Regions from separate parts of the Inquilinus sp. Marseille-Q2685 genome, predicted to be linked through region 2. Evidence: riboswitches for the same ligand, from Rfam matches in the RefSeq annotation. Region 2 holds a riboswitch; each other region holds the start of a gene.
What was found. A riboswitch is a leader RNA that binds a small molecule or an ion and turns the genes downstream of it on or off. The one in region 2 is predicted to bind cobalamin.
Positions count from the first base shown of each region.

Region 1: it holds a riboswitch for cobalamin, as region 2 does, so the genes downstream of both, LG391_RS04940 (TonB-dependent siderophore receptor) here and LG391_RS30015 (aromatic ring-hydroxylating dioxygenase subunit alpha) in region 2, are expected to answer to the same signal.
Region 3: it holds a riboswitch for cobalamin, as region 2 does, so the genes downstream of both, LG391_RS24560 (GNAT family N-acetyltransferase) here and LG391_RS30015 (aromatic ring-hydroxylating dioxygenase subunit alpha) in region 2, are expected to answer to the same signal.

Region 1 is NZ_CAKAKL010000001.1:1,059,577-1,065,362, forward strand. Features, by position in the region: gene LG391_RS04925 (ABC transporter ATP-binding protein) at 1-120, opposite strand, end outside; gene LG391_RS04930 (FecCD family ABC transporter permease) at 120-1,133, opposite strand; gene LG391_RS04935 (ABC transporter substrate-binding protein) at 1,139-1,972, opposite strand; gene LG391_RS04940 (TonB-dependent siderophore receptor) at 1,978-3,873, opposite strand; cobalamin riboswitch at 3,974-4,171, opposite strand; gene LG391_RS04945 (LysR family transcriptional regulator) at 4,166-5,182, opposite strand; gene LG391_RS04950 (FMN-dependent NADH-azoreductase) at 5,305-5,786, shown strand, end outside.
Region 2 is NZ_CAKAKL010000009.1:230,990-236,775, reverse strand. Features, by position in the region: gene LG391_RS30020 (hybrid-cluster NAD(P)-dependent oxidoreductase) at 1-819, opposite strand, end outside; gene LG391_RS30015 (aromatic ring-hydroxylating dioxygenase subunit alpha) at 832-2,082, opposite strand; cobalamin riboswitch at 2,192-2,402, opposite strand; gene LG391_RS30010 (haloacid dehalogenase type II) at 2,604-3,326, shown strand; gene LG391_RS30005 (Lrp/AsnC family transcriptional regulator) at 3,492-3,983, shown strand; gene LG391_RS30000 (NAD-glutamate dehydrogenase) at 4,081-5,786, opposite strand, start outside.
Region 3 is NZ_CAKAKL010000006.1:136,240-142,025, forward strand. Features, by position in the region: gene ffh (signal recognition particle protein) at 1-896, opposite strand, end outside; gene LG391_RS24560 (GNAT family N-acetyltransferase) at 1,054-1,635, opposite strand; cobalamin riboswitch at 1,728-1,922, opposite strand; gene dapF (diaminopimelate epimerase) at 2,020-2,859, shown strand; gene LG391_RS24570 (hypothetical protein) at 2,864-4,003, opposite strand; gene LG391_RS24575 (thiamine phosphate synthase) at 4,066-4,692, opposite strand; gene LG391_RS24580 (thiazole synthase) at 4,700-5,470, opposite strand; gene thiS (sulfur carrier protein ThiS) at 5,484-5,699, opposite strand; gene thiO (glycine oxidase ThiO) at 5,696-5,786, opposite strand, start outside.

The sequences.
Region 1 (5,786 bases), on a different contig from region 2:
GCCGGCCCCGTTCGGGCCGATCAGTCCGACCAGCTCGCCCGGCGCCAGCGCCAGGTCGATCCCGGCGAGGACCGGCCGGCCGCCGAGGGCGAGGTGAAGGCCCGTCGCGTCGATCCGCATCAGGCGCTCCGCCGCAGCCGCCAGATCAGGCCGAACAGGAAGGGTGCGCCGATCACCGCAGTGACCACGCCCAGCTTCAGCTCCGGCTGCACCCGCACCAGCCGGAGGCCGACATCGGCCAGCAGCAGCAGCACGGCGCCGCCCAGCCCACTGACGAACAGCAGCCGCCCCGGCCGGTGCCCGACCAGCGGGCGCAGCAGATGCGGCACCACGAGGCCGACGAAGGCGATCGCCCCGGTCACCGCCACGGCGCTGCCGACCGCGAGCGCCGTGCCGGCGATCAGCTGCAGCCGCAGCCGGCCGAGGTCAAAGCCGAGGCTAGCCGCCGTGTCCTCGCCTAGGGTCAGCGCGTCCAGCGCCCGCGCCCCGGCCAGGATCAGGGCCCAGCCGACGGCCATCGGCGGCAGCACCAGCCAGACATGGTCCAGGCTGCGGTCGGCCAGCGATCCCATCAGCCAGAACACGATCTCCAGCGCGGCATAAGGGTTCGGCGACAGGTTGAGGGCCAGGGCGGTCAGGGCGCCGGCGGCGCTGCTGATGGCAACGCCGGCCAGGATCACCGTCGTGGTGCCGGCGCCGCGACGGGCCAGGGCCAGCAGCAGCAGCGTGGCCGCCACCGCCCCGGCGATGCCGCCCAGCGGCAGGGCCAGGGCGAAGCTGCCGGCGAGCCCGGTGTAGAACACCAGCACCGCGCCGAGCGCCGCCGACGCCGAGACGCCGATCACCCCGGGCTCGGCCAGCGGGTTGCGCAGCAGCCCCTGCATCGCGGCGCCGCCGATGCCGAGGCTGACCCCGACCAGCAGGCCGAGCAGCGCCCGCGGCAGCCGCAGCTCGAACAGCACCAGCGCCGGCAGGCTCTGCCGCCCGGCCAGCACGTCGCCGATCGCGACCGGCAGGTCGAGCGGCGCGTAGCCGGTGGCGACCGACCCGGCGAAGCAGGCCAGCACCGCCAGCACCAGGCCGGCGGCCAGACCCCCGTAGGATGGCGCTATGGCGCGGCGGCCTGCGGTCACAGCGGTCACCTCCCCTCTCCCGTCGCCTCGCGGGCGGCGTCGGCGATCAGGGCGGCGGCCTCGGCCACCTCCGGCCCGCCGCAGGTCCACAGCCGCGACGGCACCCGGACCACGCGCAGCCCCGGCAGCGCCGCCAGGATCGGATGGTCCAGCATCGCCTCGCCCAGGGATGGCGCCCCGTTCTCCGGCTGGTTCAGGATCAGGAGCCGCACCCCGGCCAGGGCCACGGTCTCCAGCGGGATCTCGCCGTAAGCCTCCAGCCCCCGTTCGGCGGCGAGGTTGCGGACACCGGCCCGGCGCAGGATCTCGTCGACCAGCGAGCTGCGGCCGGCGGTGAAGCCGTTCGGGCGCAGCACCACTGCCAGGGGCGGCGATGCCGGGCTTCGAACGGCCGCCAGCCGGCCGTCCATCGCCGCGATCATCTGCTCGCCGCGCTCCGCCTGGCCCAGCGCCGCCGCCATCTGGCGGATCTGGGCCCGGATCCCGTCCAGGCTTTCCGGCACGCCCAGCTCCAGCAGCGGCATTCCCAGGCGGCGCAGCAGCGCCACCGTGCCGCGGGGCGTGAAGGCCCCGACCACGACCAGGTCCGGATCCAACGCCGCGACCTCCTCCGCCAGGCCGCGATTGACCGGCACCGAGGCCGCCTCGGCCGCGACCACCGAGTTCTCCGGGTCGCGCGCCAGCCAGGTCACCGATTGCACGTCGGCGCGGTCGGCCAGGCGCAGCACCAGCGCGTCGGCGCAGAGATTGAGGGAGACGACCCGATGCGGCCGGGCCATGGCGGGCATCGCCGCGAGACCGAGGACCAGGAGCAGCGGGATCACGGCAGGGCGGCGCATCGCGATCAGAAGCTGACCTTCATGCCGAGATAGCCGGCCCGCCGCAGCGAGCCGTAGGACCAGACCTCCTCATAATCCTCGTCCAGCAGGTTGTCGATCCGGCCATAGACCTGCACCCTGTCGGTCACCTGGTAGGACGCCGCCAGGTTCACCAGCGTATATCCGTCCAGCGTCACCGGCGACGAATTGTAAGCCTCGTCGAAGGCCAGGTCCTTCTGCGGACCGTTATAGTCCACGCCGAGATTGACGGTCGCCGCGCCGTCCAGGAAGCGGTAGCTGACGTCGAGGCTGGCGATGTTGCGCGGCCGGCGCACCAGCTCCGCCCCCGTCGCATCCTCCGCGTCGGTATAGGTGTAGGCGGCGCGGATGGTCAGGTCGTCGACCGGCGTCACCGACAGGCCCAGCTCCACCCCGCGCGCCGTCGCCGTGCCCGGCAGGTTGGCCGAACCCTGCCCGCTGCCGACGATCAGGTCGCCGATCCGCTGCTCGAAATACGTGGCGTCCAGCACCACACGGTCGCCCCAGATCTCCTGGTCGAAGCCGGCATCCCAGCCCTCCGCATGCTCCGGCTTCAGGTCGGGGTTGCCGCGATAGGTGTTGGTGAAGCCGTACAGCTCGAACAAGGTCGGGTTCTTCACCCCGGTGCCGTAGGAGGCGCGCAGCTTGGTGCCCGTGGCGTCGACCTTGTAGGCCGCGGTCAGGCGCCAGGTGGTGGTGTCGCGGAACAGGTCGTTCAGGTCGCGGCGCACGCTGCCGGTCAGGAACAGGCTGTCGAACAGCCCCAGCTGATATTGCCCGACCAGGCCGGTCGTGCCGATGCGGCGGCTGAAATCGGCGAAGCCGCTATCGCTGTCCGCCTGCTGCTCCTCATGGTCGACGGCGAAGGTCAGGCGGTGCTCGGCCGGCAGCAGCGCCTCGCTGTCCAGCGTCAGATTGGTCTGGTAGTCGACCCGCGTGGTCTTGCCGCGATAGCTGGCGGTGATGGCGTCGTCGCTGTCGTGATAGTCGCGGCTGTCGTCGAGATAGGACAGGCCGACGATGTGCTCCCACCGCCCGTCCAGCAGCTTCAGCCTGCCCTGGATGCGGCCCAGGAAGGTCGAGCCGTCGACATCGTCCTTGCTGTCGATCGCGCCGACGCCGCCCAGGAAGCCATCGAGGTCGGTGTTGAAGCGCGTGGTGCGGCCGACCACGTCGATGTCGACCAACTCGCCCGGATGCAGCCCGATCTTCGCATAGACCGTGCCGTTGCGGGTGCCGTCGGCCTCGCTGCCCCGGCGCGCGGCCGAGGCGCCGTCCGTGCGCAGCCCGGCGGTGCCGATCAGGTAGTCGATGTCGTCGTTGCCGCCGCTGACCGAGGCGTGGCCGCGCAGCGTGCCATAGCCGCCGCCTTCGACCGAGGCGGTCCCGGCGGCCGGCCCCTCGCCGCGCCGGGTGACGATGTTGACCACGCCGCCGATCGCGTCCGATCCGTACAGCGCGCTCTGCGGCCCGCGCAGCACCTCGATCCGCTCGATGTCGTCGGCCATCAGATGGGCGAAGTCGAACTCCGACTCCGATGACGGGTCGTTGACCTCGACCCCGTCGATCAGCACCAGCGTCTGGTTGCTCTCGGAGCCGCGGATGCGGATCTGCGTCGTCTGACCGGCCGGCCCGGTGCGGCTGACGGCGACGCCTGGCACCTGGCGCAGCGCGTCGGAGAGCTGGCGGATCTGCCGGTCCTCCAGCTCCTGCCGCGTGATCATGGTGACGGCGCTGCCGACCTCCGCCGACGGCGTCGGCATGCGGTTGGCGGTCACCACGATCGGCTCGAGCGTCAGGGCCGAAGGGGTGTCCTGGGCCTCTGCGGGCACGACAGCGCCTGTCGCGAGCAGGACCAGGATGCAGCGGGACGGAACGGGCATGGAGACCTCGGGGGACACGCCTGTGGCACGTCACCGCGAACGCTGTCTCCCCGGCCTCGCCGGTTCGGCAACCACCAGGGCACCCCGCCCGGCGTGCTCGCGCGTGACCACGACCGACGGCAGGTCTCCTGGCTTGCGGGTCACGGCCTCTCCGCCGCCTTCCCGGGCCCCGAGGGGCCCAGTGGCCTGATGGCGGAGCGCTCGCCGCTCACAGTTGCGGGGGCAGCCGCAGCATTGGGCCGAGGCCCGCACTGCGTTCCCATTTGATCCCGAAGGAACCGTCGCGGCGAAGCTAGTGGGCCGCCGGCCGCGCCGTCAACAGCGCATCGAGGCCGAGCGCGGCGGCATTGGCGCCGGAATCCCGATAGGGCGGCAGCCGGTCCTCCTCGCGCAGCTCGCTGTCGCAGATCGCCACCATCCGCGGCACCCAGCGGACGACGTGGTCGACCAGGGCGCGCACCGCCGGCACCAAGCCGCGGCGCGAGGCGAACACCGCCTGCACCTCGCCCTCCGGCATACGCCAGTCCAGCAGCACATGCTCCAGCAGCCCGGCCTGCACCGCCGGCCGGCAGATATAGTCCGGCAGCAGCGCGGCGCCGAGCCCGTCGATCGCGGCCTGGCGCAGGGTGAACATGTCGTCGCTGGCCAGCCGCGGCACATGCGGCACCGACTGGGTGGCCCCGGCGGCGTCGGCCAGGGTCCAGACATGGCGGCCGTCGGCGCGATGCAGGTCGAGCGTGCCGAGGCGGATCAGGTCGACCGGCTCCACCGGCCGGCCGACGCGGTCCAGCAGGTCCGGCGCGGCCACCACCACGGCCCGGCTGTGGGCCAGCACCCGCACCACCACGTCCGAGGGCTCGGTCGGCGGCCGGCGCACGCGGAAGGCGAGGTCGACCCGCTCCTCGATCACGTCGACGCGGCGGCCGGTCAGCTCCATCGAGATCCGCACCGCCGGATGGTCGGCCAGGAAGCTGTTGATCAGCGGCGCGATCATGGTCTGCGCCAGGATGTGCGGGCAGGTGACGCGCACCAGGCCGCTCGGCTCCGACCGCGCCTGGGCCACCGCCTGCTCCGCCGCCTCGGCCTCGGCCAGCAGCGCCTCGCAATGGCGCAGGAAGGTCTCGCCGACATCGGTCAGCGACAGCCGGCGGGTGGAGCGCTGCAGCAGCCGCACGCCCAGCTCCTCCTCCAGCGCCGCGATCCGGCGGCTCAGCCGCGACTTGGGCAGGCCCAGCGCCCGGCCGGCGGCGGTGAAGCCGCCCAGCTGCGCCACCTTGGCGAAAAGGCGGAGGTCGTTGAGGTCGAGCATGGCTTTCATCCGAACTGGATTGTCCCATTCATAGAACGATCCATCGCGAAATTCCAGACTACAGACGGATTACCCTCGTCCGTAAATGCAATTCCGATGTTATTTGCAACATGGAGGGGTCCATGAAGATCCTGCAGATCGATTCCAGCGTGCTCGGCGACGCCTCGGTGTCGCGCCAGCTGACCAAGGCAACCGTCGACGCCTGGAAGGCCCGCTACCCGCAGGCCGAGCTGGTGTACCGCGATCTCGCCGCCGCCCCGCCGGAGCACCTGTCGGCCGAACGCGCCGCGGTGGTCAAGTTCGGCAAGGATGCCGACCTGACGCCGGCGCAGGCCGAGGAGCGCACCTTGATCGATGCGATCGTCGGGGAGTTCCTGTCGGCCGACGTCGTGGTGATCGGCGCGCCGATGTATAACTTCACCGTGCCGACCCAGCTGAAGGCCTGGATCGACCGCCTGGCCCAGGCCGGCCGCACCTTCCGCTACACCGAGACCGGCCCGGTCGGCCTGGCTGGCGGCCGCAAGGTGATCGTGGTCTCGTCGCGCGGCGGCATCTACACCGCGGGCCTCGAGGCGCTGGATCACCAGGAGGCCTATCTACGCGC
Region 2 (5,786 bases):
CTGCATCCCCTCCCCCGCCGGCGCGGGCGGCGGCGCGACCGGGGCCGCGACGGGCACTGGCGCCGGGGTGGCGCCGAAGCTCTCCTCATGCCAGCGCGCCGCTGGCACGCCGAGTTCGCCCGCCACGCGCCTGGCCGCGTCCATGAACCGGTCCGGGCCGCAGCAGAACACCGTCCGCCCGGCCAAATCCGGGCACAGGGCGGACAGCAGCGCCCGCTCCAGCCGGCCGCTGGCCCAGCCCTCGCCCGCCGGCGCGCCGGTGACGACGAAGCGCAGGCGCAGGCCGGACGCCGCCTCGGCCATGTAGCCGAGCTCCGACCGGAACAGCAGGTCCTGCGGCCGCCGGGCGAAATGGACATAGACCACGTCGGTCTGCGGCGCGGTATCGAACAGCCAGCGCGCCATCGACATCATCGGCGTGGCGCCGCTGCCGGCCGACAGGAACAGGTAGCGCTCGGCCGGGTGGTCGAGCAGCGAGAAGCGGCCGGATGGGCCATGCGCCGTCAGCGCGTCGCCGACCTTGAGCCGGTCGAACAGCCAGCGGGTGGCGACGCTGCCCGGCTGCACCTTGGCGGTGATCTTGGCGTGGTGCGGCCGCGACGGGGTCGAGGCCAGGGTGTAGGTGCGCAGCACCGGCTCCGCCCCCACCGGCAGCTCCAGCGTCACGAACTGGCCGGGGCGGTAGGAGAACCAGCTGCCGTCCTCCGCCTCGAAGCGGAAGGTGCGGACGTCCGGCGCCTCCTCGCGGATGCCGATGCAGCGCAGCCGCGCGGTCTTCGCGTTCCACAGCTTCGGCGTGGCGGTCAGAGGGCCGGGCACGTCCCGCCGCCCTTACGCCACGTCGCGGATCGGGGTGGCGGCGGTGCCGCCGCCGAGCCGGCGGGTGATGGTGTCGGCGTACCAGTCGACGAACTGGATCACCGCGCCCTCATGCATCCGCGAATACGGCCCGGGCTCATAGGCCGGGGACAGGATGCCGCGCTGGTTCTCCTCGACGATGCGGCGGTCCTCGTCATTGGTCGCGGTCCACACCTCGGTCAGCGCCTGCAGGTCGTAGTCGACACCCTCGACCGCGTCCTTGTGCACCAGCCATCTGGTGGTGACCTCGGTCTCGGTCGGGCTGATCGGCAGGATGCGGAAGCTCAGCGCATGGTCGGCCAGCAGGTGGTTCCAGCTGTTCGGGTAGTGGTACAGCAGCATCGAGCCCAGCCTGGTGGTCGGGAAGTCGGCCAGGAGGCGCCTCACCGCCGGCTGGCCGCTCATGGTCATCGAATGGGCGTCGTTGATGAACGGCACCCGCATCACCCGGTACTGCATGTCGTCCGAGATCTGGTAGCGGCTGGGCAGGCCGATCGCCTCGCAGCTCTGCCAGTGCTCGAGGATCTCCGGGTTCTCCTCCATCCCTTTCTGGCCGCTGGTCAGGGTCGGCTGGTCGGAGAAGACGCGGCACAGCTCCGGATGGTTGCCGGAGCAGTGGTAGCATTCGCGGTTGTTCTCCATCACCAGCTTCCAGTTGCCGCGCTCGACGATGGTCGAGCTGTGGGCGACCTTGGCTTCGGAGAGGAAGTGCGGCGCCATGTAGGGCTCGACCATGCGCCGGAACGGCTCGAAGTCGCGCGGCTGGTCGGCCAGCGACAGGAAGATCCAGCCGCCGACCTCGCGGCAGGCCACCGGCTTCAGCCCGAATTCGGCCGGGTCGATCGCGTCCATCATGTCGCGGGCGAAGATCAGCTTGCCCTCGAGGTCGTAGGTCCACTGGTGATAGGGGCAGACCAGGCGAGGACGCGAGCCGCGCTCGTCGGTGCACAGGCGCGAGCCGCGGTGGCGGCAGACATTGTGGAAGGCGCGGATGGCGCGGTCGCGGCCGCGCACCACGATCACCGGATACTCGCCGATCTGCACGGTCAGGAAATCGCCCGGCCGCGTCACCTCGCAGGCATGGCCGATGAACAGCCACTCCTTGTAGAAGATGTGCTCCAGGTCCAGAGCGTGATAGGCGGGGCTGGTGTAGAAATCCCGCTTCAGGCTGAAGCCCGGCGCGCGGGAGAGCAGATCCATCAACATGGCCGAACGCGCTTCCATACCCGATCCTCTCCTCTGGGCACGGTCGCAGATGTGGCATCCGGGTACGCGCGCTCGGGGACCGGACCGGCCCGTCGCGAACATGCCCGCCGACCGCCCACCGCGATCACCGAACAGACTCCGTCGAGGCTGGTTTCCGGGCTCCGGCGGGCTTCCCGGCCCGGTGCGGCGCCTTCCCGGATCGCTCCAGTGGCCCCTGCCGCACCTTCACCGCCGTCACCGTTGCGGGGGCAGCGCCGGAGTCTCACCGGCTTCCCAATTCTCCGGCCCGCCGCTTCTGATCGGCGGCATCGGCCGGCACCTCTTGGCGGGGATCATGGCGCGACTCCGCGGCCCCGCACGCTCCAGAGCCGACACGCCATGACGCGGCTGCGACACCCATCCCGGACCGGCTGCGACTCGGCATTTTCTGCTGCCGGACGGCCGCGCCGCGCCAGCCTCTGCCGGCCGCGGAACGCGAATGCGCAGCCCCTGCCGGCGCGGCCGCGGATAATCGGGGAGACCGAAACCGGAGACCCGCCATGAAGCTGACCGACTTCAAGATCCTGACCTTCGACTGCTACGGCACGCTGATCGACTGGGAGACCGGCATGGTCAACGGGCTGGCGCCGCTGACCGCCCGCGCCAAGGCGCCGCTGACCCGCGACCAGATCCTGGAGGCCCATGCCCGGCACGAATCGGCGCAGCAGCGCTGGACCCCGGCGCGGCGCTACAGCGAGCTGCTGGCGATCGTCTACAAGCGCCTGGCCGAGGAGTGGGGCGTGGCGGCGAGCTGGGAGGAGGCGCTGGCCTATGGCCGCTCGATCAAGGACTGGCCGGCCTTCGCCGACACCGCCGGCGCGCTGCAGTACCTGAAGAAGTACTACAAGCTGGCGATCCTCTCGAATGTCGACAATGCCAGCTTCGCCCTGAGCAACGTCCGGCTGCAGGTCGAGTTCGACGCCATCTTCACCGCCGAGGACATCGGCAGCTACAAGCCGTCGGCGCGCAACTTCGACTACATGCTGGAGAAGCTGGGCGGCATGGGCATCGCCAAGGGCGAGGTGCTGCACACGGCGGAGAGCCTGTTCCACGACCACGAGCCGGCGACGGCGGCGGGCCTGGCCACCTGCTGGATCCACCGCCGCCACGCCGAGGGCGGCTTCGGCGCCACCATGAAGCCGGCGACCGAGCCCAAGGTCGATTTCCGCTTCACCAGCATGGCGGAACTTGCCAAAGCTCACCAGGAGGCGCTGCGGGGCTAGCCCGAACGCCGCCCGGCGGCCATCTGACGCGGTTTCCTGCGCTTCCGGTGCTCACGGACCTATGTCCGCTGCGCTCCGGTTCTCGGAAACCACGCCAGCTGACTCACCGGATCGACGTTCGGGCGAGACCCCGGGTGCTGCCGGCACGGGTTGAACGAGGGAAGGATGACGGGCGCGCCGAAGCTGGACCGGATCGATATCGCCATCCTGGCCCGGCTGCAGGCCGACGGGCGGATCACCAACGCCGCGCTGGCCGACGCGGTCGGCCTGTCGCCCAGCCCCTGCCTGCAGCGGGTGAAGCGGCTGGAGGCGGCGGGCTACATCACCGGCTACGGCGCCCGCATCGCCCTGGCGAAGCTGACCGAGACCGTGACCGTGTTCACCGAGGTGACGCTGAGTGACCACCGGCGCGAGGACTTCATCCGCTTCGAGGCCGGCCTGGCCACGGTCGAGGAGTTGCTGGAGTGCCACATGGTCAGCGGGGGCTACGACTATCTGCTGCGCTTCCTGACCCGCAGCATCGCCCATTACCAGCAGGTGATGGAGGCGCTGCTGGACCGGCGGCTCGGCATCGAGAAGTACTTCAGCTACATCGTCATCAAGTCGCCGATCCTGCGCCAGGCCGCCCCGCTGCAGAAACTGCTGCGGGCGGAGTAGCTCTTCGACGCGACTTCTTTGAGTCCCCCTCCCGCAAGGGGAGAGGGGACTAAAAAAGACATACCCTTATGAACGAGGAGTAAGGGCGCCTCCGCCCTCACCCCGTCGCCAAGCCGCGGAGGTTGCGGTTGGCGACGGCCAGCATCGACAGGTCGACCTGGTCCAGCGCCTTCAGCTCGGAGACCAGCTGGTCGATCCGGTCCACCGGGGCGCGGCGGTGGCCGACCCAGGCCTCCACCACATCGGCCCCGGCGGCGCCCGCCGGCGCGTCCTGCAGGGCGCGGACCGCCAAGTCGGCCTGCAGCGTGTACAGGTCGTCGACGATCGCCCCCACCGCCTGCTTCTGCCAGTGGTTGCTGGCCGGCATCCGGCTGGCGCCGTCGCGCAGCCAGGCCAGGCCCAGCCGGCGGCCGGCCTCGAAATAGACCGAAGCGACCTCGGTGACGCCGCGCCCGGCCTGGTCGGCGATGCGGATGATGTCCAGCCCCGCCGCCCACAGGTTCAGCCGGGCGACGCGCCGGGCCAGATCCTCCGGGAAGCCGGCCTCGACGAAGCCCCGGGCGCGGGCGTCGATCACGGCGCGGGCGTCGTCGAAGATCGCGGCGTCCAGCTGGCTCTCCAGCTCGGCCAGGCCGGGCTTGAGATGCGCCACGTCCTGGCTGATGTCGAGGCCGCGGCCCTGCTGGCGCAGGATCCAGGCGACGCTGCGCTCGATCAGCCGCCGCGTCGCCAGCATGGCCCGGATCTGGGCCTGCGCCTGGGCCTTGTTGTCCAGCGCCTCGACCGCCGCCCAGATGTCGCGCAGGCTGAAGCTGTCGCGCACGATCAGATAGGCGCGGGCGATATCGGCCACGCCCATGCCGGTCTTGTCCGCCAGCTCCGACACGAAGGTGGCGCCGACCCGGTTCACCATGCTGTTGGTGACGTGCGTCGCGACGATCTCGCGCCGTAGCCGGTGGTGCGGGATGGCGTCCTTGAACCGCTCGCGCAGCGCCGTCGGGAAGTACAGCACCAGGTCGTCGACCAGCGCCGGGTCGTCCGGCAGGTCGCTGGCCAGGAGCGCGTCGTAGATGGTGATCTTGGCATAGGCCAGCAGCACCGCCTGCTCCGGCCTCGTCAGCCCCTCGCGGTTGCCGGAGCGCTGGGTCAGCTCCTCGTCGGTCGGCAGCATCTCGATCACGCGGTCGAGCCGGCCCGCCTTCTCCAGCCCGCGCATGAAGCGGGCCTGCTGGTCCAGCACCTCGAAGCCCTCGCCGACCGCCAGCGACAGCGCCTGGCTCTGCAGGTAGTTGTCGCGCAGCACCAGCTGGCCGACCTCCTCGGTCATGCTCTCCAGCACCTGGTTGCGCTGCTTCAGCGTCAGGTCGCCGGCCTGGACCACGGCGCCCAGCAGGATCTTGATGTTGACCTCATGGTCCGAGGTGTCGACACCGGCCGAGTTGTCGATGAAGTCGGTGTTCAGCTTGCCGCCCGAGCCGCCGGCGCCGATGCGGGCGTATTCGATGCGGCCGAACTGGGTGACGCCGAGATTGGCGCCCTCGCCGATCACCCGGGCGCGGACGTCGCGGCCGTTGATGCGCAGCGCGTCGTTCGCCTTGTCGCCGACATCGGCGTGGCTCTCGCGGCTGCTCTTCACATAGGTGCCGATGCCGCCGAACCACAACAGGTCGACCTCGGCCTTCAGCATCGCCTGGATCAGCTCGTTCGGCGTCACCGTCTCGCGCTCGATGCCGAAGCGGGCGCGGACCTCGGGCGACAGCTTCACCGACTTCGCCTTGCGCTCATAGACCGCGCCGCCGGGCG
Region 3 (5,786 bases), on a different contig from region 2:
ATGCGGTCGGGATGGAACAGCTCCAGCGCATCCATCTTCTCGCCCATGCCGATCAGCTTGATCGGCTGGCCGGTGACGGCGCGCATCGACAGGGCGGCGCCGCCGCGGCTGTCGCCGTCGACACGGGTCAGGACGATGCCGGTGACGCCGACCCGCTCATGGAAGGTGCGGGCGACGTTGACCGCGTCCTGGCCGGTCATGGCGTCGGCCACCAGCAGGGTCTCGGTGGGCTTGGTGGCGTCGCGGATCGCCACCACCTCGGCCATCAGCTCCTCGTCGATGGCGAGGCGGCCGGCGGTGTCGAGCATGACGACGTCGAAGCCTTCGAGCCGGCCGCGCTCCATGGCGCGGCGGGCGATGGCCAGCGGCTCCTGCCCCGGGATGATCGGCAGGGTGGTGACGCCGATCTGCTCGCCCAGGATCTTCAGCTGCTCCTGCGCCGCCGGGCGCCGCGTGTCGAGCGACGCCATCAGGACCTTCTTGTTGTCCCGCCTCTTCAGGCGCAGCGCGATCTTGCCGGTGGTGGTGGTCTTGCCCGAGCCCTGCAATCCCACCATCAGCACCGGCACCGGCGGCACGGCGATCAGGTTGATCGGGGTGGCGGCGTTGAGGTCGGGCGCCTCGCCCGCGGTGCCGCCCAGCATCTCGACCAGGCAGTCATGGACGATCTTGATGACCTGCTGGCCGGGGGTGACCGAGCGCAGCACCTCCGCGCCCACCGCCCGCTCACGCGCCTTGTCGATGAAGTCCTTGACCACCGGCAGGGCGACATCGGCCTCGAGCAGCGCCACGCGCACCTCGCGCATGGCGGCGCCGACATCGGCCTCCGTCAGCGCGCCGCGCTTGCGAAGCCGGTCGAAGATGTCGCCGAGACGGCCGCTCAGACCTTCGAACATGATCGCCCTTCGAATTGCGCGACCCCAAACGGAAAAGCGCCAGTGCGCGACACTCGCGGACTGGCGGCACCCCGTGGGGTCTCGCTGCGGGCCCATCCCGCAGCGCCGGGTCTTCTAGACGGGCGGGGCCGCGGAGTCAATGCGGCCCCGCCGACGGTCAGTCCTTCTCCCGGCGCAGCACCAGGATAAAGCCGTCCTCGCCCGGCAGACCGCGGCCGGATTCGGAGGGGACGGCGTCGCCGCCCGAGGCCGGCGGCGGCTCGGTTCGGTTCAGGAAGGACTCCATGGCGGCCACCGGCCAGCGCCAGATCGTCTTGTCCTGCGGCGCCGCGCCGATGCCGTCGTAGAGCCGGCGGGCCCCGGCATTGTCCGACGCCATCTCCCAGCGCACCCGCATCGCCTGCGACACGCCGATATCGGCCAGGGCCCGCATCAGCTGCCGGGCGACGCCGCGGCCGCGCGCCCGCTCGCGGACATAGACGTCGTCGACCCGGATGAAGTCGCCCCCGGTCCAGACCGAATAGTCGATGGTGTAGGTGACGTAGCCGACCACGCCGCTGCCGTCCTCGGCGATCAGGCCGCGGAAGCGCGGCGGCGCCTCGGCCAGCGCCTCGTCGAGGTCGGCGCGCTGCGCCGTCATCGCCGCCGCATCGCCGGCGAACGCCGCCAGCTCGCGCAGCATGTCGAGCAGCATCGGCACATCCGCGGCCACCAGCGGCCGCACGGTCAGATCGGACACCACAGCATCTCCCGCCTTCGGCGAGGGGTCGCGGGAGGAGGCCGGCCGGACAGGTGCCGCCCGACGCGCCGCCCGGGGACACCCCGCCCCGTCACACGCATACTCTCGACGGCAGGTCTCCTGGCTCGCGGGTCGTCGCCGCACGCCCCCTTCCCGGGGTCAGCCGGTGGCTTCGGGCGCGGGCTCGCCGCCTACAGTTGCGGGGGCAGCGCCGGCCTTGCCCGACAGGCTCACCGGCTTCCCTTTTCACCCCGGTTCCCCGGGGCACCGTCGGCCGCCATGCTAGCCGCCGGCCCTCGCCCTGTCGATCACGCAGGGCTCCGCCCTCGCGTCCGGAGGCCGGTTGATGCCATATGAGAGCGGGAGAGACCTTGGGAGCGGGCAATGGACGGCCTGCCGTTCTGGAAGATGCACGGGCTGGGCAACGACTTCGTCGTGCTGGACGCACGCGAGCGGCCGATCGCGATCCATCCCGACCAGGCGCGCCGCATCGCCGACCGGCACCGCGGCGTCGGCTTCGACCAACTGCTGGTGATCGAGCCGGCGCAGACCGCGGGCGCCGACGTGTTCATGCGCATCCTCAATGCCGACGGCACCGAATCGGGCGCCTGCGGCAACGGCACGCGCTGTGTCGCCGCCCTGGTCATGGCCGACAGCGGTGTGGACAAGGCCGTGATCGAGACCCGCGGCGGCCTGCTGGAATGCCGCGGCGCCCCCCAGGGCGGCGTCACGGTCGACATGGGCCCGGCCCGGCTGGGCTGGCAGGACATCCCGCTGGCGCATGAGGCCGACACGCTGCACCTGCCGGTGTCCTCCGGCGCGCTGTCGGACGGGGTCGGCGTGTCCATGGGCAACCCGCACGCCGTGTTCTTCGTGCCGGATGCCGAGAAGGTGCAGATCGACGGCGTCGGGCCGGTGCTGGAGCACGACCCGCTGTTCCCCGAGCGCGCCAATATCGGCGTGGTCCAGATGCTGGCCCGCGACCGGCTGCGCTACCGGGTGTGGGAGCGCGGCGTCGGCGTCACCCAGGCCTGCGGCAGCGGCGCCTGCGCCGCCGCCGTGGCCGCGGTGCGCCGCGGCCTGGCCGAGCGCACCGCCTGGGTCGAGCTGGACGGCGGCACGCTCTTGATCGAATGGCGCGAGAGCGACGGCCATGTGCTGATGACCGGCCCGGCCGAGACCAGCTTCGCCGGCATCCTCTCGCGCGACCTGCTGGACGGCTGACCGCTCAACGGGCGGCAAGGCAGGCGGCCCGGCACGCCCACCACACGCCGGTGATCAGGCCGAGCAGCAGCAGCCGCAGCCAGTACACCAGGGCGAAGACGAACCCGATCGCGCCGAACAGCACGGTGGCGGTGAGGTCGGCCAGCCGCCGGGACCAGCGGATCGTCGCCTTCACCGTGGTCAGCGCGCCGCGTTTCAGCACCTTGAACACGGCCAGGGTGCGGTCGCCCATCACCGCCGACACCGCGTCGATGCGGCGCAGGTCCGGCACGTCGTCGACATAGCGCAGCAGCTCGACCGACTGCGCCGGGCCGACCCGGTCGGCCACCCTGCCCGCGGCGCCGACGGCCTCGTCCAGCCCGTCCAGGCGGTCGCGGCGGATCGCGGCGGCGAAGACCGCGCCGGGCCGCATCACCGTGTCCTGCCAGCCGGCCTCCCGCACCTGCCGGCGCAGCGCCGGGAAATCGACCACGTCGGCCACCATCCGGCCGAGGCGCTCGGCGAAGCGCGCCGACAGCCGGCCCGTCCGCCGCGCGATCTTGAACACCGACACCGCGCCGCGCGGCAGGGCCGCGGCCCCGCCGGAGCCCCAGGTCGCCGCGGTCAGGGTCAGCCCGATGCCCGACAGGCCCAGCGCCAGCTCGTCCACCGGGTCGCCGCCGCCGAAATGCCAGAGCTCGCGGCCGATGTCGCGCAGGTCGCCGACGAAGGTCATGTCGGCGGCGAAGGCGCCGGCCAGGCCGGAGAGGCCGTGGCCCTCCCCTGTCACGGCGCCGGCAACCGCCTGCCGGGCAGCCCGGGCCGCGCTGCTGGTCGTGGAGGTCTCGTCCTCGTACCGCTCCCGCCATTCCGGCCTGACCGGGTATCCCGTCATCCCGGCCACCTTCAGCCAGACTGCGGCCCCGTCGATGTCGTCCTCGGCGAAGGCCGTGGCGAGCCCGGCATCGATCTGTTCCGGCGAGGTCCCGGCCCGGGTCCAGGCGGTCAGCGCGGCCTCGACCTCCTGCGCCTCCGGCGTCCGGGCCAGCTCGGCCTGGACGAGCTCCATCAGCGGAATGGCGGCGCGCAGGGCGAGGACCAGCCCGATCAGCCCCGGGACCGTGATCAGGAGGAATTCCAGGACGCGCAGCGGCCGCAGCTTCATGGAGTCGGGATACTCATCCGGCCCCGACCTATAGCATGGCGGGCAGGCCTCCCGACAGGCGGTCAGGCCAGGCCGCCGCGGAGCGCCGCGAGATGGGCACGGATCGCGACGGTGGGATCACCCGCCCGCATCACCCCGCCCATCACCGCGACTCCGGCGAAGCCGACGGCCATGAGCCCCGGCACCAGCCCTGGCTCGACCCCGCCGAGGGCGATCACCCGGCCGGGATGGCGGCGCGCGACGACGCCGGCTTCCGCCAGGGACAGGATGGGTTCGTAACCCGGCTTGCTCGCGGTCGGCGCCAGGGGTCCGAGGGTGACGTAGTCGGCCCCGGCCGCGACCGCGGCGTCGACCTCGTCGCCCGAATGGCAGGAGGCGCCGATCAGGGCGGAGGGACCGAGCCGCCGCCGGGCCGCGGCGGGGTCGCCGCCGGCGGCGAGGTGCAGCCCGTCGGCCTCGGCGGCCGCGTCGGGATCGGCATGGACGGTCACGACTGCGCCGACCGGCCGGGCCAGGGCCCGCAGCCGATGCAGCAGGGCGAAGCGCTCTGTCGCCGACAGGTCCTTCTCGCGCAGGCTGACCCAGCGGCAGCCGGCGACCAGCGCATCCGCCACCACGCCGGCCAGCGGCCGTGCCGCCTGGCGCCGATCGGTGATCAGCAGCAGCGGCGGCGACGGCAGCCCGGTCATGAGCCCATCACGTCCCGATCAGGCCGAGCTGCGGGCTGGAGGGGTCGGCCAGGCGGCGCTTCGGGATCCGGCCGGCCAGAGAGGCCAGCCGCCCGCCTTCGACCCCCGCGGCCATGGCCCGGGCCATGCGCACCGGGTCGCGCGCCTTCGCCACGGCGGTCGACAGCAGCACGGCGGAGCAGCCGAGCTCCATCGCCAGCGCCGCGTCCGAGGCGGTGCCGATGCCGGCATCCAGCACCACCGGCACCTGGATCCGGCTGCAGATCATCTCGATCGCATGCGGGTTGGAGATGCCGAGGCCGGAGCCGATCGGCGAGCCGAGCGGCATCACCGCGGCGCAGCCGGCATCGGCCAGGCGCATGCAGGTGACGAGGTCGTCGTTGCAGTAGGGCAGCACCACGAAGCCGTCGCGCACCAGCTCCTCCGCCGCCTCGACCAGCTGGGCGACGTCCGGGTACTGGGTCTCGCGGTCGCCGATCAGTTCCAGCTTCAGCCAATTGGTGCCCAGCGCCTCGCGCGCCAGCTGCGCCGTCAGGATCGCATCCCGCTTGGTCATGCAGCCGGCGGTGTTGGGCAAGAGGCGCCAGCGGTCGCCGACCAGGTCGACCAGGCTCTCGGCATAGCCTTCCAGGCTGATCCGGCGGATCGAGGCGGTGACGACCTCGGCCCCCGAGGCCTCGATCGAATCGAGCATCACCTGGCGGTTCGGATAGCCGGCGGTGCCGATGAACAGGCGCGAGCGCAGCGCCACGCCGGCGATGATGAAGGGGTCCTGCATCTCGGTACTCTCCTCAGCCGCCCTGGAACGGGCGGACGATCTCGACCCGGTCGCCGGCCGCCAGGCGATGCTCCGGCCAGCGGGCGCGCGGCAGCACGGCGTCGTTGAGTGCCACGGCGGTGCCGCGCGCCGCCGGGTCGATGCCCTTGGCCAGCAGCAGGTCGAGCACGCTGAGCCCGGCCACGGCCTCCGCCTCTCCGTTCACATTGACGGTCCCTGGCACGCTCATTGCGCCGCCTCCGCGATCCGGGTGAAGCGGTCGATCCGGAACGGCTCCGCCGCCTCCGGCAGGCGGCCGTCGAGGATGGTGCCGGCC